Regions from separate parts of the Rossellomorea sp. ABR4_004 genome, predicted to be linked through region 2. Evidence: predicted binding sites of a transcription regulator. Region 2 holds the regulator's gene; each other region holds the start of a gene.
The links. The regulator LexA, encoded in region 2, represses DNA repair genes until DNA is damaged. The targets are predictions, from matches to a motif close to CGAACATATGTTCG.

Region 1 (5,258 bases), on a different contig from region 2:
CTGAACAGTTTATTTTAACGCAAATGATGGCTGAACTTCTTAAAGAGAAAACAGACCTGGATGTTAAAGTGGAAGAAGGACTCGGGGAAGTATCGATTTTGACACCCGCTCTTGAAAAAGGCGACATCGACGTATATATCGAGTACACAGGAACCGGACTTGAAGCGGTGTTAAAAGAGCAGGCGAAGGAAGGGGCTACAGCTGAAGAAATTCTATCTCAAGTACGTAAAGGATACGAAGAAAAGTTCAATGTGACATGGTTAAAGCCACTGGGATTCGAAAACACGTATACCCTTGCTTATACACAAGATCAGGACTTTGATGCCAAAACCTTCTCTGACCTTGTTCCCCTATCGAAAGATTTAAGTTTTGGTGCACCGCATCAATTCTATGAACGTGAAGGTGATGGGTACGATGCATTTGCAGAAGCATACGGTTACGAATTCAAAGAGAAAGAAAGCTTTGACCCGAACATTATGTATGAAGCGGTGAAGAACGGAGATGTAGATATTATTCCGGCCTTTACAACCGATGGAAGAATACAACGATACAATCTGAAAACAACTACGGATGACAAAGGATTTTTCCCACCATATGATGCCGCTCCTATCATCCGTCAGGAAGTTCTGGAAGATCATCCTGAAGTAGAAGAAGTCCTGAATGAATTAGCTGGACAAATTTCTGAGGAAGAGATGAGTGAGATGAATGCCAAGGTGGATATGGATAAACAAGATCCTAAAGATGTAGCGCGTGAATTTCTCCTATCCAAGGGATTAATTGAAGAGTAAAATGTTAAGAAGTGTCAGAATGGATAGAGGAAAATCAACACGTCCTTTGTCCATCTGACACTTCATTCTGTTTAGATATTTTTATAAAATTTCGAAAAATTAAAGGGAAATATGGTATAAAAGAAGAATAGGACTTAAGGAACAGTCAAGAGTGAATGTATAAGGAACCACGAAGGAGTTGTAAACATCTATGGAAAACCCATCCCGACAAGAAATCGGAAACATTCTTAAACAATCAAAACGCATTGCTGTGATCGGATTAAGTGACAATCCTTCACGAACATCTTATATGGTCTCAAAAGCGATGCAGGATCAAGGCTATGAGATTATCCCTGTGAATCCAACCATTGATGCCGCATTGGGCGTTAAAGCCGTATCTTCTCTGAAGGAGATTGAAGGACCGATTGACATTGTCAATGTATTTCGACGCTCAGAATTTCTACCACAGATCGCGATAGAATTTGATGAAATCGATTCTAACGTGTTTTGGGCGCAACAAGGTGTAATGAATGAAGAGGCTTATCGCTTTTTGAAAGAACGTGGGTATACAGTCATTATGGATCGCTGTATAAAGGTTGAACATGCTTTAACCAAATAACTCTCACTCGTAACAAGCGGCTCTTACCGCTTGTTTTTTTTCGGGTGGACTTTTCTTCTTTCAGCACTAAAAAAACCGGTCCCAACTTAAGAAAACAGTCCGATATAAAAGCTGTTCAAGGAAATTACATTTGCGAAAATCAAATAAAACGCTACAATATAGCATAGTGGTTTACCTCAGAAATGATCAAAACAGGTAAACGAACAAACGTTCTTATGTTATAGTTAACATATACATAACCAATACTACCGTACAAGCACTATTTACGGTTAGAGAAGTTTTGAAAGGGGAATGTTCGTGGCCAACCAGAATAAGACCATGGATTACAATGATGATGCCATTCAAGTTTTAGAAGGTTTAGAAGCCGTACGTAAGAGACCTGGAATGTATATAGGCTCTACAGATTCAAGAGGATTGCATCATTTAGTATACGAAATTGTCGATAATTCGGTGGATGAAGCATTAGCAGGCTTCGGAAATGAGATTATTGTAACGATACATAAGGATAATAGCATCTCAGTTCAGGATAAAGGACGCGGGATGCCTACTGGAATGCATAAACTTGGCAAGCCCACTCCTGAAGTCATCTTGACTGTGCTGCACGCAGGAGGGAAATTCGGACAAGGCGGGTACAAGACGAGTGGCGGATTGCATGGTGTAGGTGCCTCAGTCGTAAACGCCCTATCGGAATGGCTTGTTGTGACGATTGAAAGAGATGGAACGAAGTATGAACAGCGTTTCACAAAAGGTGGAAAACCGGAAACCACTCTTGAGAAAATCGGAAAAACAAAGAAATCAGGAACGTGTATCCATTTCAAACCTGATCCAGAGATTTTCAGTAATACCTCCTATAATTATGAAACACTATGTGAGCGTTTAAGGGAATCTGCATTCCTTCTTAAAGGGTTAAAAATCGAAATCATTGATGAGCGTCATGATCAGAAGGAAGTCTTTCACTTTGAGAGCGGGATCCAGGCCTTTGTTCAATACTTGAACGAAGAAAAAGATGTTCTTCATAACGTAGCTTTCTTTGAAGGGGAAAATCATACCATCGAAGTGGAGTTCGCCTTTCAATTTAATGACGGGTTCTCAGAAAACATTCTGTCATTCGTGAACAATGTTCGTACAAAAGACGGAGGTACACATGAAGCCGGAGCAAAGACAGCCATGACCCGTGTCTTTAATGAGTACGCCCGAAAAGTTGGGATTTTAAAAGATCGGGACAAAAATCTTGAAGGGACCGACATTCGTGAAGGCCTGGCCAGTATCGTGTCTGTGCGTATACCGGAACATCTCCTTCAATTTGAGGGGCAGACGAAAGGAAAGCTTGGAACGAGTGAAGCACGTTCAGCCGTGGATGCAGTTGTTTCGGAGCACCTTTTATATTTCTTAGAAGAAAATCCCGATACAAGTTCCCTTCTTATTAAAAAATCCATTAAAGCCGCCCAAGCACGGGAAGCAGCACGTAAGGCAAGGGAAGATGCGCGTAACGGAAAGAAACGAAAGCGATCTGAAACCGTTCTATCTGGTAAATTAACGCCTGCTCAATCGAGAAATCCAGCCCGTAACGAGCTCTATCTTGTGGAGGGTGATTCTGCGGGAGGTTCAGCGAAACAAGGTCGTGACCGTAAATTCCAAGCGATTCTTCCACTTCGGGGGAAAGTCATCAATACTGAAAAAGCAAAGCTTCAGGATATCTTCAAAAACGAAGAAATCAATACAATCATACATGCGATAGGTGGTGGAGTCGGTCCGGAATTCAACGTCGGCGACATCAATTATGACAAAATTGTCATCATGACCGATGCCGATACAGATGGAGCCCATATCCAGGTTCTATTGCTGACCTTCTTCTATCGCTACATGAAACCATTATTAGAAGCAGGGAAAGTATATATTGCACTTCCTCCTCTCTACAAAGTAAGTAAAGGTACAGGAAAGAAACAAAAGCTTGAATACGCATGGACGGATGAAGAGCTTCAAGGAGCCATTTCTAAAGTTGGTAAAGGCTATATGATCCAGCGCTATAAAGGTCTTGGAGAAATGAACGCCGATCAGCTATGGGAGACAACGATGGATCCTGAAACACGTGCACTGATCCGTGTCCGCATTGATGATGCTGCCCGGGCTGAGCGTCGCGTGACGACCCTTATGGGAGATAAAGTAGAGCCGCGCCGTAAATGGATTGAAAGCAATGTAGCCTTCGGGTTAGAAGAAGATGGAAGTATTCTTGAAAATGAAAACATTACGGTCGCAGAGGAGGGTTAATACATGACAACTGTAGAAAGATATCAAGACTTACCTCTAGAGGAGGTACTTGGCGACCGATTTGGACGTTATAGTAAATACATCATCCAAGAGCGTGCATTACCTGATGCACGCGACGGGTTAAAGCCTGTACAAAGACGTATCCTTTACGCTATGTACGTGGATGGTAACACCCAGGAAAAAGGGTTCCGAAAATCAGCAAAAACCGTTGGTAATGTTATTGGTAACTACCATCCACATGGTGATACATCTGTGTATGATGCCATGGTGCGTATGAGTCAAACGTGGAAAGTGCGTAAATATTTAGTCGAGATGCACGGAAATAACGGAAGCATCGACGGAGATCCGCCTGCTGCCATGCGTTATACAGAGGCTCGACTTTCTGCTATCTCCATGGAGCTCTTGCGTGATATCGATAAAAAAACCGTGGACTTTGTACCAAATTTTGATGATACATCCAGTGAACCGACTGTTTTGCCTTCACGTTTTCCGAACCTCTTAGTTAACGGTTCTACTGGTATCTCTGCAGGATATGCAACTGACATTCCACCTCATCACCTTGATGAAGTCATTGATGCGACAATTATGCGCATGGAAAAGCCACAAAGCACGGTGGAAGATTTAATGACGGTCTTAAAAGGACCTGATTTTCCAACAGGGGGCATCATTCAAGGGGTAGACGGCATCAAAAAAGCCTACGAAACCGGAAAAGGAAAAGTCGTTGTTCGTGGAAAAGCTGATATTGAAAGCATCCGTGGAAGTAAACAACAGATCGTCATTACGGAAATTCCTTATGAGGTAAACAAAGCGAATCTCGTCAAGAAAATGGATGAATTCCGTGTAGATCGCAAAGTGGAAGGAATTGCAGAAGTTCGTGATGAAACAGACCGAGATGGGATGCGCATTGTCATTGAGTTAAAGAAAGATGCAGATGCTACTGGCGTCTTAAACTACCTCTATAAAAACAGTGATCTTCAAATCGCCTATAATTTTAATATGGTTGCGATACATAACCGTCGTCCTAAACTAATGGGACTTCGTGAACTATTGGATGCTTATATTCAACATCAAAAAGAAGTAGTGACAAATCGTACCAGACATGATCTAAATAAAGCAAAGGATCGCCAGCATATTGTCGAAGGCTTAATGAAAGCTCTGTCAATATTAGATAAAGTAATAGCAACGATTCGTGCTTCGAAAGATAAACGGGATGCGAAGGATAATTTAATTCAGCAATTTCAATTTACTGAAGCACAGTCAGAAGCGATCGTCAGCCTACAGTTATACCGCTTAACGAATACTGACATTACTGCACTGCAGGCAGAAGCTGAAGAATTAGCGAAAACGATTGCAGAGTTAACGGCTATCCTGGAAAGCGAAAACAAACTTTACAGTGTAATCAAGAAAGAATTAAAAGGCATCAAAAAGCTGTTCTCTGATGCTCGCCGCACTAAAATTGAAGATGAGATTGAAGAAATTAAAATCAACCTTGAAGTACTGATCGCCAGTGAGGATGTCATGGTTACCGTTACCCGTGATGGTTATATGAAACGAACAAGTCTACGTTCCTATTCTGCTTCAAACGGGCAAGATCTGGCCATGAA
Region 2 (5,258 bases):
ACAATCATTAAAGGGCGCAGTCTTCACATCTGCGCTTTTAACGGAACTTGGCATGAATACAAATCCAAGTTCTCATGCTAAACGAACGGATTTAATTCAGTCTGTGCAGTTCGATGACAGAGATAAGATGGTGGCGTTTTGTCAGGCAATCCAGCTTGCATCACCTATTAATTCTCATTTTACTCCATATCCCAACTATATGCCGGGATATGAGGATGATGTCATTATGGCGGCAGGAACATTCATTCAAGGTTCCAGCATTGAATTATCTGCAGACGGTCCCATAAGACCACCTTATGTGGCATATGTTCAGGGGGGATTAACTTACGCCCATGTGAAAATTGCCGTCTGCTCGGCAGTAGATAATTTGATTGAAAAAGGTTTAATCACTGTGACAAAAGGATAATAAAATAGTAATTGGATAGTCTAAATCTGACTATCCTTTTCTTCTGAATTCATATGTAAGAAAATCTAACATTTGATTGACAGAACTCCTTACATTACATATAATAAGGTTAAGAAGGAAAACAAAAGGAGGAATCAGGATGAGCGGAAGTGAAATTCGTCGAACGATGGCATTATTCCCCATTAGTATTGTCATGCAGCTCACGGACCTAACAGCTCGTCAGATTCGATACTATGAAGAGCACCAATTGATCAGCCCTGCACGTACTGAGGGGAATCGCAGGCTCTTTTCCTTGAATGACATTGATAAGTTATTGGAAGTAAAGGATCTGTTAGATCAAGGGATCAACATGGCTGGGATTAAGAAGATATATGCGGTATCCAGTCATAATGAAAGTAAAGTAGTATCTGACGTAAGTAATGAAAAGGAAGAAAAAGCACGACAGGATCTATCCGATGACGAGCTGCGTAAATTACTTCGAAATGAATTGATGCATTCCGGTCGATTTACTAAAGCATCTTTGCGTCAAGGTGACATGTCTCGCTTTTTTCATTAAATAAAACCTTTAATAAACTTGAGGAGGAAACACGTAAATGGCAAAGTATACTCGAGAAGATGTTTTAAGATTAGCGAATGAAGAAGGTGTAAAGTTCATCCGACTGCAATTCACTGACATACTGGGGACGATTAAGAACGTAGAAATCCCTCTTAGTCAGCTTGAGAAGGCACTAGATAACAAGATGATGTTTGACGGATCTTCAATTGAAGGATTTGTTCGAATTGAAGAATCAGATATGTACCTATTCCCTGATTTAGACACTTGGTTAGTATTCCCATGGACAGCTGAAAAAGGAAAAGTAGCCAGACTGATCTGTGATATCTACAATCCAGATGGCACTCCATTCGAAGGAGATCCGCGTAACAATTTAAAACGCATCTTAAGTCAAATGGAAGAGCTAGGGTTTACTGACTTCAACCTTGGACCTGAGCCAGAATTCTTCCTCTTTAAATTAGACGTAAATGGTGAGCCGACATTAGAATTGAACGATAACGGTGGCTATTTCGATTTAGCTCCTACAGATTTAGGGGAGAACTGCCGTCGGGATATCGCATTAGAATTAGAAGAAATGGGCTTTGAAATCGAAGCATCTCACCACGAAGTTGCTCCTGGTCAACATGAGATCGACTTTAAATATGCAAGTGCATTAAGAGCATGTGATGATATCCAAACATTTAAACTAGTGGTTAAGACGATTGCTCGTAAGCATGGATTACACGCAACATTCATGCCTAAGCCTCTATTTGGTGTTAATGGGTCAGGTATGCACTGTAACATGTCCCTATTCAAAAATGGGGAAAACTCTTTTTTTGATGAAAAGGGAGATCTGCAATTAAGCGATACAGCTCGTCAATTCCTTGCAGGTATCATTAAACATGCTACTGACTTTACAGCGATCACGAACCCGACTGTAAACTCATATAAGCGTTTAGTACCTGGATATGAAGCACCTTGTTATGTTGCATGGTCTGCTCGTAACCGCAGCCCATTAATCCGCATCCCTGCTTCCCGTGGATTAAGCACGCGTGTTGAGGTCCGTAGTGTTGACCCGGCCGCAAACCCATACCTGGCGATGGCTGTATTACTGGCTGCTGGATTGGACGGAATCAAGAATAACCTTCCAGCTCCTAAGCCAATCGACCGCAACATTTATGTTATGGATAAAAAAGAGCGTGAAGAAGCGGGAATCGTAGATCTTCCAGCAACTTTACACGCTGCATTAGAAAATCTTAAAACAAATGAAGTAATCGTTAAATCCCTTGGAGAACACATCTTCGAACACTTCGTGGAAGCGAAAGAAATCGAATGGGATATGTTCCGTACACAAGTACACCCATGGGAGCGCGAGCAATACATTCAAATGTATTAATCCTTAATACGTGTATTTATTCAAATGGAGTGGGGGTAGCACAAATGCTGCCCCCACTTCTTTTTTTAGGCCATCAAAAATATAAGCCGCTATGTATACATAGCGGCTTATTACATATTAATGTACTTGACGATAAACTCCGACAACTTTTCCTAAAATAGATACATTTCGTAAAATAATCGGAGCCATGGTTGAATTCTCTGGTTGTAATCGAACATAATCCTTTTCTTTAAAGAAGCGTTTTACAGTCGCTTCATCTTCCTCGGTCATCGCTACGACGATATCCCCATTGTTCGCTGTTTGTTGCTGACGAACGATAACAAAATCCCCATCCAAGATTCCGGCCTCTATCATACTGTCACCCATGATTTCCAGCATGAAGACCTGTTCATCTGAAGGTGCCATACGCTCAGGCAGTGGAAAGAATTCCTCGACATTTTCAACAGCCGTGATGGGTTGACCCGCTGTAACCTTACCGATTAAAGGAACATTAACAACCCGCTGACGCGGTATCGTATCCTCTTCAAGATTTAAGATTTCGATGGCTCTTGGTTTAGTGGGATCTCTGCGAATAAGACCTTTACTCTCTAACCTGGCCAGATGTCCGTGTACGGTGGAACTAGAAGCAAGACCAACGGCTTCCCCGATTTCCCGTACGGAAGGTGGGTACCCTTTTTCTCTTACTGCAATTTTAATATATTCTAGTATGTCCTGCTGTCTTTTAGACAATTTTGTCATGTTCACGCACCTCTATTATAGATCTTATGTTCCCATTATAGCATGTCTTTCCAGCCGATACAAACATAAGTTCGAATTTCTGTTGACACCAAACGAATGTTCGTATTACAATGAATATAACAAAAAACAGAACAAACATTCGTATGGAGGTATTTTTTATGTTAACACACATTTGGAATCGTTTCTCTTACATTATTATATTATTTATTTTAGCTCTTTTATCTGCAGCCTATTTGCTAGTGGTCATGGCAAACCAGCCGTCATATCAAAGCATCACCGTTCAGGATGGAGACACACTTTGGACTATTGCCAAACAGTACAATGAAGAATATTCTATGACGGTGGAAGAATTTATCGCTTGGGTCGGAGAGGAAAATAATCTCACATCATTCTCAATCAAACCCGGTGAATCGCTTGTGTTACCTATAGAAAATCCAACATTATCCACCCATTCAAACTATGAATTGGTAATGAACGAAGAATAGAGGGATAGAAGATGAAGGCAGTAATTTACTGCAGAGTCAGTACAAAGAAAGACACACAGGAAACATCCTTGGAACGTCAAGAAGAGGAATTAGTGAAGTTAGCACAAGAACACCAATACGAAGTTGTTGCTATCATAAAAGATCAAGCAAGCGGTTTTGAGTTGGATCGCCCTGGTGTTCTTGAACTTCTTGATTTGATTAAAGAGGATTCGATTGAGGTTGTTCTCATACAGGACGAAACAAGAATTGGCAGAGGGAATGCCAAAATTGCTCTTATTCATTGTTTATTAAAAGAGGAAGTCAAGATTATCAGTCAAACACATAGTGGGGAGCTTCACTTATCTGAATCAGATTCTATGGTGATTAATATCGTAAGTATGGTTGAGGAGTATCAAAGGAAACTCCATAATTTAAAAATCAGACGAGGGATGAAAAGGGCAGTGGAAAATGGTTTTCAACCTCATAAAAATCTGAAAAACAAAGGGAATGCAGAAGGAAGAGAGCGGATTGAAGTACCCGTTGAGGAAATTGTTCGGTTAAGAAAGAACGAACTGACATTTGCTGAAATCGCAGCCACTTTAAGAGGGTTTGGGTATGATGTCTCCAAAGCTACCGTACATAGGCGTTTCAAAGAATATATGTCTTCATTGGAAAATGCGTAACTCTTGTTTTATCTCCTTTAATCTAGTAACATGACGATAGTATTAAGCTTTACTATTAGTTGTGTATTAGATTTTGCCTACTATGCAATAAAGGAGTTTTTATAGATGCTTTCAAAAACAAAAATGAATCGAATCAATGAACTTGCCAAGAAGTCCAAGAGTAGCGGACTAACCGAACAAGAAGCAAAAGAGCAGTCCAAGTTGAGAAAAGAATACCTGGAAACGTTTCGTCAATCGATGAAAGGGACCATTGAAAATACAAGAATATTTGATCCGGAAGGTAATGAAGTGACCCCTAAGAAGATTCAGGATATACAGACTAAGAAGAAAATGAACTAAATGATTGAACTGCCAGGTCCATTTTATATGGACCTGGCAGTTTTTTTCATCTTCATCCCTTATGAAATCATAAGGTTTTTTATTTTCAACGATCATAAAGTCATGTTATCATTCAAGATAGTTGTATAAACTAGCAAAGAAGATTAATATTAATAAGGTACATTAAAAGGAAGGATGTCTGACATATGTTTGATAACACAGATCAGTTAGCAATTAATACAATCCGTACATTATCTATCGATGCAATTGAAAAAGCAGGTTCTGGACACCCTGGAATGCCTATGGGAGCAGCTCCGATGGCGTATGCCCTATGGACAAGGTTCATGAATCATAATCCGAAAAATCCTGAGTGGTTTAACCGGGACCGCTTCGTTTTATCTGCTGGTCATGGATCCATGCTATTATATAGCCTGCTTCATTTATCAGGTTATGACGTTTCAATGGAAGACCTTAAGGAATTCCGTCAATGGGGAAGTAAAACACCGGGACATCCGGAATACAAACACACTCCAGGAGTAGAAGCCACGACTGGGCCACTTGGGCAAGGAATCGGTATGGCAGTCGGTATGGCACTAGCTGAAAGGCATTTAGCGACTACATACAATAAGAATCAATACGATATGGTAGATCATTTTACATATTCTATTTGTGGAGATGGAGACTTAATGGAGGGTGTGGCCTCTGAAGCAGCTTCATTGGC
Region 3 (5,258 bases), on a different contig from region 2:
ACAGATTGAGAGAAAGTGAATGACAGGAAGAACGACTTGTGAATGGAAGCGAGTCGTTTTTTTGTCTATTTTTCACTTTTGTTTTCTTTATTCCAAATTTTAGTGTGCAATCCTTGCGGGTGTGGTAAAATAAGGAATTACATAATTGTATTTTCTGTTTATTAAAAAAGGCAGGGGGATGGAGAATATCAAAAATCATAAAGTTTGGTTATTGTTTATTCGTTTTTCATTTACCGTTTTAGCGTTAATCGGCCTACCTTTTTTGAGTTATCTTGAAACTGGTCGCCCGATGATGGAGTGGTCTTTGATTATAGGGATATTAGTTACCCTGATCATCATCTATGTAAATGGAGACGGCTATTTTTACAAAAAGGGGCAGCATTTGATCAAAGAAAAAAAGAAAAGGTTTTATCATTCGATCTCTTTCTGGACAGCTTTCGTTTATACCGCCGTGGCATTATACTTTACGATTAAAATTTATGGGAATTTACTACATTAGATGTTCCTAGAATTGATTACAACATGCGACCATACAGAAAAAAGCCAAGTCTCTTAAAAGACTAGGCTTTTTCTCTTTTATTAATAATCAAGTTCTTCGCTTTCTCTGTCATATAGGCGAAAATTACATCTTTATGATGCAGTCCTGAGTTTGTTAGTTGTGTTTCCAGCCACTCTGTCGATTTGCCAAGAAGCTTCAGGTTCCGCGTTTGGATTTTACCATCCACAATCACTGAAATCGGCAATCCCTCGTCATCAATTTTAAGGTCGAGATGCTGGACGGTAACAGGGGTGTTTTCCACCTTTGGAATGACGCTCACTTCACCGATCGGCTCGAGCATGGCGTAGTCCACATCTGAAATTTTGGGGTAACCTTGAGAGCGTAGAATGGAGGTTAATTGGATCAGCGAGATCTTGGATTTCTCCAGATTATCCTCTAATATCTCCCCATTTTTAATCAGTAAGGTGGGTTCACCCAAGAAGAAGCGATTCCCCCATTGACTTAGGGTCATGAATGAGAACAGTACATGAAGCCCTACTAAAATGACGAGAGCCGCGATGGTTGGCCAGAATTCCGTGGAGATCAGTGGTTCAGAGGCAATGGTCCCAACGATAATAATTGCCACTAGATCATAGGGAGTCATCTGTACAATTGTGGATTTTCCCATCAGTCGCATTGCGGCAATGGTAATTAAGTAGAGGACAAGTACTTTTATTAGCAGGATCATCATATTCGCTCCAAAAGTGTTTAGGTTAGCTTTAGGATGTACTATTTAAATTGAAGTCATGCATGAAATGGAGGGTCCAATGGCCCGTCCATTAAAAAAGGAATAGCTGACTCATGTATAGAGTCAGCTATTATTTATCATCCGTAACTTAGGTTCAGTTCGTTTAATTCTTTTGATAATTTCATGAACAGAGGTTTATTTTTCTTATCCAGGGCGGCGTCAATGTCTGTTAGGAGTTTTGTCTTGCGCGTCATCAGAATGCTTTCATGCAGCACCATGTCGATATAGATCTCCATCACACTTCTCTCAGCGGCTTTCTTACGGGTCATGGCAGAAGCTTTCATCATTTCGGTATAGGACTTTTTGTTTTCCATATACGGTCACCCCTGAATTCTTTTTATTAGTATATGGGGTAAGTAGTAAAAATTCAACCAAAAAATTAAATATTCTGATAATTTTTTATCCTTAGCGAAGTAGCGTGTGATTAATTTCAGAATTTTTAAAAATATGCGAGACAACCCTCGAAATTTATGGTATTATTTTGGTGAAAAATGTAAATGGAGGCGATGAAATGAGAGAAAAATCTCGAATTATAGAAGAATATGAAGTGAATCCCCATACGATGATCCTGCAGCCAATTGAGTACGGTGCCAGGACATTTACCAAAATCATAGAGGTAGATGACGTGCTAATCTCCCCATTCAAACCGTTCGATATTTTAAAGAAGAGTTGTGAATTCTTTGGTTCCTCCTATGAAGGAAGAAAAGAAGGCACCAAAAGACTTACGGGTATCATCTACAAAGCTCCCATCATGGTGAATCCTCAAATGTCCATTTATCTATTTCCAACATCTTCTCCTGTCAAGCAAGAATGCGCCTGGATTTCCCATTCACATGTTCGCGGGTATGAACGATCGACAAATGGATCAACACGGGTCTTTCTTCAAAACAATGAGTCCTGTATGGTTCCCATTTCTTACAGTTCCTTTGAAAATCAAATGCTTCGTACTTCGGACTTGCGTATCGCCTATACACAGCGTGTCGCAGAAATGGAAAGTAAATATAATACGAAGGTTCAAACCGAAATGAGTACTATCAAAACGTTTTACCTTAATCGAAATATCAAAAAAAACGATGCGTGAGATGAATCACGCTTCTTTTGTTGTATCAGTTTTCGTTTCCAGGAATCGACGATACAAATAATGTCTCATTAAATCCTCCACACGGTTTCGAAGGCGCGGATTAAAGTAATTATGGTGCTCCTCATAACCCTTATACAGAAACATATACATCGTAAAGGCATCGTCTGATTGAATTCGCTCAACCTTCATCTTATTGGTCCTCATGTACTTTTTGACATGAGCAAGTTCTCCTTGGATGACCTTCATCGTCTCCTCAATCATTTCTAAATACGGCCGTTTTAATTTAAACGGGCTGCTGTCTACGATTTGCAGATCACGATTCAAAATCGTCAGCACCATCGGTAAATATATGGCCTGTTCTAATATGTTTCTGTCGTTCTCCGGGATCCTTGTCATATGAAAAGACTCCTTTTCACTTTAATATAGAACAAATGTTCGTATTTTCATTTTACGTGGAATTCGATTTACTTTCAATAGCGAAAGTTGTAGAATTTGAATTTGTTTCTATTATGAAGGGCAGATCGGATTTTTATCCATAAAGGAAAAAGTATTTCTGACGTCGAAACAATAAAGAGAATAGAAGAAAGGAAGGTGCCTGAACATGAATAAAGGGATTGAAATCCAGGATCTCTATGAGTTAAAGGCCGTATCAGATCCAAGATTGTCCCCCAGTGGAGATGAAGCCGTTTATGTCAAAACCTTCATGTGTGAAGAAAAAAATGAGTATTTCTCAACCTTACATAGCATCCGTCTGCAGGATAAGACCACTCATCAATGGACTTTCGGAGAACAAAAGATTTCAACTCCCATATGGTCACCTGATGGTAGAAAGATCGCCTTTGTATCCAATCGCTCCGGTGTGAATCAACTATACCTCATCCACCGGGATGGAGGGGAAGCAGAACAACTGACAAATTACCAAAAAGGCGTTTCAAATCCAGTCTGGTCTCCATGCGGTGAGAAAATTTCAGTCACTCTCCGACTTGAAAAAGGGGAGACGTTTGAAAACAAAGAAGGCGAAGAAGAGAAATTAAAGCCATACGTTGCGACTGGCATGAAATATAAAAGTGATGACCGAGGATTCGATGACCAATGCTATTCGCAAATAGTAGTGGTGGAGGTGGCATCGAAAAAAATGAGAAGAGTCACGGACGATATCCATGATTACACTCTTCACTCCTGGTCGCCAGATGGAAAGCATATTGCATTTTCAGTGGACCGAACAGGAGACAAGGATTTCTCATTCCAGTCTGATTTGTGTATTTCTAACCTTGAAATGAATGAATACAAAAAGGTCAATGAAGAATCGGGTTACTACGGAGGAGCGGCTTGGTCTCCTGACGGAAAGCATCTTGCCTACATAGGGCACGGACGTGAATTCGAGAATGCGACACATAATAAGGTGTGGCTGCACCACATTGAAACTGGACATTCCATTTGCCTGACAGAAGGCATGGATCTGCCCGTAGGAGATTATCTTAATAGCGACAGTGTCCAAGGTTCATCACAAACGGGGATACTATGGTCAAAGGATAATGAAAGCTTCTATTTCCTGGCATCTGATGCAGGGAACACAGTCCTTTACTACGCACATATTGATGGGGCGATATACCCTGCACTGCTGCAGGAAGAACAACATGTATATGGATACGACTTCGATTCAACTCGACAGGTGATGCTCGTTGCCATGAGCAAGCCGACCGAACCGGGTGAATTATATACTCTTCATGTTCCTAGTGGTGAGTTGAATAAAATGACTAACCTGAACGGGGACCTGCTGGGGAATCGTGAATTATCTTCTCCCCAATCGTTTATGTACACTGGTGCGAAAGACTGGCCAGTACAGGGTTGGATCATGAAGCCAGTCGGTTTTGAGGAAGGAAAGAAGTATCCACTTATCGTCGAAATACATGGAGGCCCCCACACCATGTATGGGAACACGTTCTTTCACGAATTCCAAGTGCTGGCAAGTAAAGGATATGCTGTTTTATATGTGAATCCAAGAGGAAGCCATGGCTACGGGCAAGAGTTCGTGGATGCCGTAAGAGGCGATTACGGCGGCGGGGATTACGAAGATATCATGGCAGCAGTCGAGTATGCCCTTGAGGAATTTCCGTTTATTGATGAAACCCGCTTAGGTGTGACCGGTGGAAGCTACGGAGGGTTCATGACCAACTGGATCATCGGTCATAGCGACAAGTTTAAAGCTGCAGCCACCCAGCGCTCCATCAGCAATTGGATCAGTTTTTACGGAGTGAGTGATATCGGCTACTACTTCTCAGAATGGCAAATCCAAAGCGATCTTGGCGACATTGAAACCCTCTGGAAGCGTTCACCTCTTGCGTATGTGAAGAATATGAACACACCCCTATTAATACTTCACAGCGAAAAGGACTACCGTTGTCCGATTGAGCAGGCGGAACAACTATTTATCGCCTTGAAACGTGAGAAGAAAGATGTGAGATTTGTACGTTTCCCGGAATCCAATCACAATCTGTCCAGGACCGGAAAGCCTTCTTTGAGGGAAGCAAGGTTACAAGAAATAGTGGATTGGTTCGGGGAGCATTTATAGAGGTGAGAGCTGTCATTCCTGGATGGGGATGGCAGCTTTTTGTTATGGAGATATGGAAAGCAGGAATTGAAGATAAAATTGGGACGTGGGTGGGAGCGAATAATTTAAAAGTCGATAATAAAATGTAAAACTCGATAATATATGGGCTGAGGTCGATCATATTGACCTCAGCCTATTCAACAACCCAACGCAAAAAATCCCCACCCTGGCACGTTTACATCCCCTCTCATTAGGCAAGGTTATAATAATAAAACCAACAATAGAGAACAATGTGGAAATCTTGAATCGGTGTGATATGATGAAAATAGTAAGTAACGAT
Region 4 (5,258 bases), on a different contig from region 2:
AGCTGAAACCCTCTTTCCTGAGTTACTCAACACCTCGACAGAGCTCTTTCTTCTACACGGTGACCTGCATCACGGAAACATTCTTTACTCCGAATCTTCCAGCTGGACGGCCATTGATCCCAAAGGGCTTATCGGAGAGAGAGAGTATGATTGTATTCAATTCATGCTAAATGAGTGGAAGAAATGGGATGCTCCCATAGAACTACTTCGATACAGAATTCAAACAATGACCTCTCTACTTTCCCTCTCTTATGAACGGTTGATTCTTTACGGGTTCTGTCATTCGGTTTTATCTGCATACTGGTCGATAGAGGACGGGATGGACGGGTGGAAGACTGGTGTTTCAGTGGCCCTCCTGTTTGAGGAATTGGTGAATGAACTAGATTAGTATCTATAGAACCAATTACCGCTGCTTTATCATAAATTGTTTTATATTATAAAAAGCCTCGGATCTTCGATGTTCTCAGATCTGAGGCTTTTATTTTCATTCTCCCGGAAACATCAAAAAGTTCATTCTCCCATTTATGATCTGGCCAGGACTCTTTAGCTGAAACGTATTGCTTTGTGAAGAAAAATCAATTTTTAACTCTTCGTCTAGGAATACCCTTTTTGATTTTTCTACCAGAATCGGATAGCTGTTCGTTTCTATCTTTATATCTTCACCTTCAACAGGGTGATGGACAAACCATAAGGTAGGAATACCGCTGACAACACAGCCGCAGCCTTCTGTATCGTATTTCAATTTAAGGTGACCATTCTGGGTTCCGATTTTATCTTGAATCTTTTTGGTTGCTTCGTTGGTTAGTTCAATTTTCATCCGACGACGACCTCCTCTATCCCTTATCCTATCACATTTCATTTGTTTCCTTTAGAATATTGCATTTTTCCTGTTTTCACTTTACTATCGATAAGGGGGATTCTTTTGTATTTTCTAGAAAGGGTGGTTTTTCATGGCAAAAGCTCAAATTAAAGTGAACGATAATGGTTCTTTTCGTGTAAGTGGCGACGTTGAACTGATTGATGCTGACGGAAATGTATTTCCAACGAAACAAGTGTTTACTCTTTGCCGTTGTGGTTTATCTACAAACATGCCGTTTTGTGACGCGTCTCATAAAGGAAAATTCGAATCATGTGTGCGCGCAGAAAAAGTATTGGACGAAGAGTAAATGGAATGAAAAGAGAGACTTCACCAGGATGAAGTCTCTCTTTTCATTGAGCTGTCAATCGAAAAAGCGAATGTCGACAATGCTAGCAAGTGGAATATAGTGTACGTCTTCAAACCTGTCTACGACGTGCAGCTTCCCTTCCAGTGAGTCGACATGATGAACGGTTCCAATCGATAATTGATGACGGTGCTTTACATAGTGAGTAATCGACACCAATTTACCAAATTCCATCGCCTCTGCGACGACTTCATTCATCCTGTCCAGTTCCTGCTCGTCAAGTTCGATCCTCTTCTCGTGCGTATCTTCCTTTGCCCAATCCCTCAGTAATTTCACGTGCTCCGGCAACATCATAGATGTCCATTTGATTCTTCCTCGGTCGCGGATCAATTCTCTCACCTCCTATATTTACGATTTATGTCCACCCACCAGGCGGGCACGATGCCTTGCTGTTCCTGCTTCTGTATAGGATACGGCCCGGAGAAGGGCTGCTGATCCATATTTATTTCGGATGCGGTCCACTACATACCCCAGCTCCCGCTTCTCCCATCGATTCGGCTCGAACAAAGAAATCTGCAAGGCCCCATCATCTACAATATTTGAAAGAGCGATGTTGATTTTCCGTACAGTTCTCCCGTTGTAATTCTCTTCAAACAACTCCAGGCATACACGATATAAATCCATGGTGATATTGGTCGGCTCCTCGATGGTCCGCGACCGGTGAAACCCTCCACCAAATTCTTCGTGACTGTAACCGACGCCAAAACTTATTGTTCTCCCCGCCTTGCGATGGGTACGGGCGCGTCTGGCGACTTCTTCACACATTTCTAAAATGACACGTTTGATTTCCTCTTTCTCCTTATAATCGCGCAGCAGGATCTGCCCCTTGCCAAAGCTGATTTGACCATCCATGATCGGAGCTCCTATTTCAGATAAATCAACTCCCCATGCGTGGTAATAAAGCTGATTTCCCATAACGCCGAACTTGGCCTCGAGCTTCTCCAGGTCATACTGCGCCAATTGCCCGACAGAGAAAATACCCATGCGATTGAGCGTTTTTTCCAAGCGTCCGCCAATCCCCCACATTTCACGTAAAGGCGATAACGGCCACAGCTTTTCCGGAACGTCTTCATAGGTCCATTCGGCGATCCCCTCTTTCTTTGCTTCGAGATCCAGGCAAAGCTTAGATAACAGCATATTGGGACCGATCCCTATGGCGCACGGCAGCTGAAACTCCCTTTCCATATCATCCTTGATTTTGCGGGCAATGGTCGTGGCATCCCCCCAGAGATTCGTCGCTCCATCAATCTTGATAAAACTTTCGTCCACGCTATACGTATGAATGGCATCTTTCGGTACGTAGCGATGGAACAATCGCGTCAACTCGGTTGAGATCCTGACGTACGTAGCCATTTTGGGCTCTACAAGACGGATGCGCGGGTCCTTTGGGATTTCAAACATCCGTGAGCCCGTTTTGATCCCAAAGTCCTTCTTCAGCCTGGGTGATGCCGCTAACACAATGCTTCCTTGGCGGTCCCTGTCCCCTACTACGGCCAAATGGCATTCAAGGGGATCGAGACCCAGCATGACAGCCGAACAGCTAGCATAAAAGCTCTTCATATCGATGCACAGAATCTTATGGTGTGGCAGCACACTGTAATCGACAGTCATATATTCGTCCTCCATTTTACCCAAAATAGAACAAACGTTCTTATATAGTATAGTTATGATTCTAACCGAATATACGTTCCCTTTCAACAAAAATTAATGGAAATAGAGAGAATAACAAGAAAAGCGGAGGCGGCTTGGTCAGGCCCGACAAGCACAACTGAAAAATCCCAAAAGGCGCTTTTCCTTATGGGATTTTTCAGTTGTGACCTCGAGGGACTAGCCGCCGGAGCTGGACAACAAGAAAAGCGGAAGGGGCTCGCCCTGGGGCGACAAGCATAAGACGAGTGACCCGGAAAGGCGCTCTTTGCCTTTTTGGGTCACTTGGCTTATGACCTCGAGCCCCAAGCCCCTGGAGCTGGACAATAGAAAAGCGGAGGCGGCTTGATCAGGCCCGACAAGCACAACTGAAAAATCCCAAAAGGCGCTTTTTGCCTTATGGGATTTTTCAGTTGTGACCTCGAGGGACTAGCCGCCGGAGCTGGACAACAAGAAAAGCGGAAGGGGCTCGCCCTGGGGCGACAAGCATAAGACGAGTGACCCGGAAAGGCGCTCTTTGCCTTTTTGGGTCACTTGGCTTATGACCTCGAGCCCCAAGCCCCTGGAGCTGGACATCAAGAAAAGCGGAAGGGCTTTGCCCAGAGGCGACAAGCATAAGGCGAACCTGCTGAAAAGGCGGGTTTTTGCCTTTTTGGCAGGTTTGACTTATGACCTCGAGCCTCTAAGCCCTGGAGCTGGACAAAAGAAAAGCGAAGGCGGCTTGGTCAGGCCCGACAACCATTTCAAAGATAGCCAAAGTCAAATACTGTCGAGATTTTTGATACGAAATGCATAGTCATATTTTCCTATAATTGCTAAAATTCAAATGAATACAAATTGTCAGGACGAGGAGGAGTAACATGGCGAAAGTGATTGTGATGTATGAAAAGCCCAAGGATCAAGAGGGATTCGAGGAGTATTACTTTAACACCCATATGCCGATTGCAGGAAAGGTCCCCCATGTAAAAAATGCGAACGTACAAAGGGTGGTATCCAATCAGAATACGGATTTGTCACTCTACCTAATAACGGAAATCGAGTTTGAAAACAAAACGGATATGAAAGAAGCGTTTGCTTCAGAAGAATGGAAAGCGGTTGAAGACGACGTTCCGAACTTCATGAAGTACTTAGAAAAGCCACCGATTATCACCATAGTCGATTAAGAATACTTATTCTGTGAAAAACAGAAAAGGCCAAAATCACATTTTGATTTTGGCCTTTTTCCATCAGCCTCTCCCGGCTTGGAATCCTGGATATTTCGTCATGCCCCCATCAGCGATGAGGGTGGTCCCTGTAACATAACTTGCCTGCTCTGAAGCCAAAAAGGCTGCACAGGATGCAATTTGCTCCGGTTCCCCGATATAGCCCATTGGAATGAGCTTTTCCACACCTTTTTTCTTTTCGGGATCGGAAAATTTTTCGGCATTGATGGGAGTATCAATGGCTCCGGGAGCAATGTTGTTTACCCGGATTCCATCGGGTGCGAATTCTAATGCAAGACTTTCCATTAATAATTTCACCCCGCCCTTACTGGCCGCATAATGAGCAAAGTGAGGCCAGGGAATGATTTCATGTACAGACGAAACGTTGATGATCGAGCCCTTGACTTTATGATCAAGCATGTATTTCGCTGCTTCGCGGCACCCGAGAAATGTACCGGTCAGATTGGTGTTGATGACTCTTTGCCAATCTTCAATGGGAAGGTTTTCAGAAGGGACTTCATTTTCAATCCCGGCGTTATTGACATATATGTCGAGGCGGCCATACGTCTCGTGCGCAAAATGGACAAAGCTCTGAACGTCTGCTTCTTTTGACACATCCCCTTGAATAATGGAGGCTGTTCCCCCTGCTTCTTCGATTTCCCTTACTAGTTCTTCAGGATTTTCTTCTTCTTTGAAATAATTAATGACCACTTTACAGCCTTCACTGGCAAATCGTTTCGCAATCGCCTTTCCTATTCCAGTAGCTGCTCCTGTTATAACGACAACCTTACCTGTTAAATCCGAATACATAGCCATTCCTCCTTAATCCTTCGTAAAGCCTAATAGAACACCGCCGATAATGATAAGAATACATCCTGCAATGACGAGAAGAATCTGCTTCCTGGATTTCTTTTCACCTAAGAAAAACAAACCTCCAAGGGTAGAAATAACAATCCCTGTTTGAGATAGGGAAAAGCTCGTTGCCACCCCGATGCGTGGAAGAGCGAGCAGCAAGCCCAGATTCCCCGATGCCCACATCAGACCGGTCAAGATATTTCGTACCGTATATTTTGTAAAGGGCTTATGCCTGAACGTAATGACAACCGCCCCGATAAACATTCCAATCGCCTGAGGCAAAATCGCTTCCCATCCGTCAATATCAAACCATCTTAAAATGACGACATAG

Region 1: a site for LexA is predicted at 1,587-1,600, ahead of parE (DNA topoisomerase IV subunit B). Genes of this name have one in related genera too.
Region 3: a site for LexA is predicted at 2,792-2,805, ahead of ACXAF2_RS21670 (YhjD family protein). Genes of this name have one in related genera too.
Region 4: a site for LexA is predicted at 2,901-2,914, ahead of ACXAF2_RS03290 (Y-family DNA polymerase). Genes of this name have one in related genera too.

The regions. Positions count from the first base shown of each region.
Region 1 covers NZ_JBSWVM010000001.1:129,775-135,032, forward strand. Annotated here, with positions in the region: gene ACXAF2_RS00780 (ABC transporter substrate-binding protein) at 1-788, shown strand, start outside; gene ACXAF2_RS00785 (CoA-binding protein) at 979-1,386, shown strand; gene parE (DNA topoisomerase IV subunit B) at 1,684-3,654, shown strand; gene parC (DNA topoisomerase IV subunit A) at 3,658-5,258, shown strand, end outside.
Region 2 covers NZ_JBSWVM010000003.1:130,594-135,851, reverse strand. Annotated here, with positions in the region: gene ACXAF2_RS17760 (methionine gamma-lyase family protein) at 1-406, shown strand, start outside; gene ACXAF2_RS17755 (MerR family transcriptional regulator) at 546-962, shown strand; gene glnA (type I glutamate--ammonia ligase) at 1,000-2,334, shown strand; gene lexA (transcriptional repressor LexA) at 2,452-3,072, opposite strand; gene yneA (cell division suppressor protein YneA) at 3,231-3,557, shown strand; gene ACXAF2_RS17735 (YneB family resolvase-like protein) at 3,569-4,219, shown strand; gene ACXAF2_RS17730 (DUF896 domain-containing protein) at 4,325-4,558, shown strand; gene tkt (transketolase) at 4,744-5,258, shown strand, end outside.
Region 3 covers NZ_JBSWVM010000006.1:41,810-47,067, reverse strand. Annotated here, with positions in the region: gene ACXAF2_RS21690 (hypothetical protein) at 179-499, shown strand; gene ACXAF2_RS21685 (DUF421 domain-containing protein) at 561-1,226, opposite strand; gene ACXAF2_RS21680 (IDEAL domain-containing protein) at 1,364-1,600, opposite strand; gene ACXAF2_RS21675 (competence protein ComK) at 1,798-2,367, shown strand; gene ACXAF2_RS21670 (YhjD family protein) at 2,374-2,763, opposite strand; gene ACXAF2_RS21665 (S9 family peptidase) at 2,969-4,939, shown strand; gene ACXAF2_RS21660 (hypothetical protein) at 4,942-5,067, shown strand.
Region 4 covers NZ_JBSWVM010000001.1:585,799-591,056, forward strand. Annotated here, with positions in the region: gene ACXAF2_RS03270 (aminoglycoside phosphotransferase family protein) at 1-388, shown strand, start outside; gene ACXAF2_RS03275 (iron-sulfur cluster biosynthesis family protein) at 485-817, opposite strand; gene ACXAF2_RS03280 (CDGSH iron-sulfur domain-containing protein) at 951-1,166, shown strand; gene ACXAF2_RS03285 (YolD-like family protein) at 1,221-1,553, opposite strand; gene ACXAF2_RS03290 (Y-family DNA polymerase) at 1,572-2,834, opposite strand; gene ACXAF2_RS03295 (EthD family reductase) at 3,731-4,033, shown strand; gene ACXAF2_RS03300 (glucose-1-dehydrogenase) at 4,097-4,882, opposite strand; gene ACXAF2_RS03305 (GRP family sugar transporter) at 4,895-5,258, opposite strand, start outside.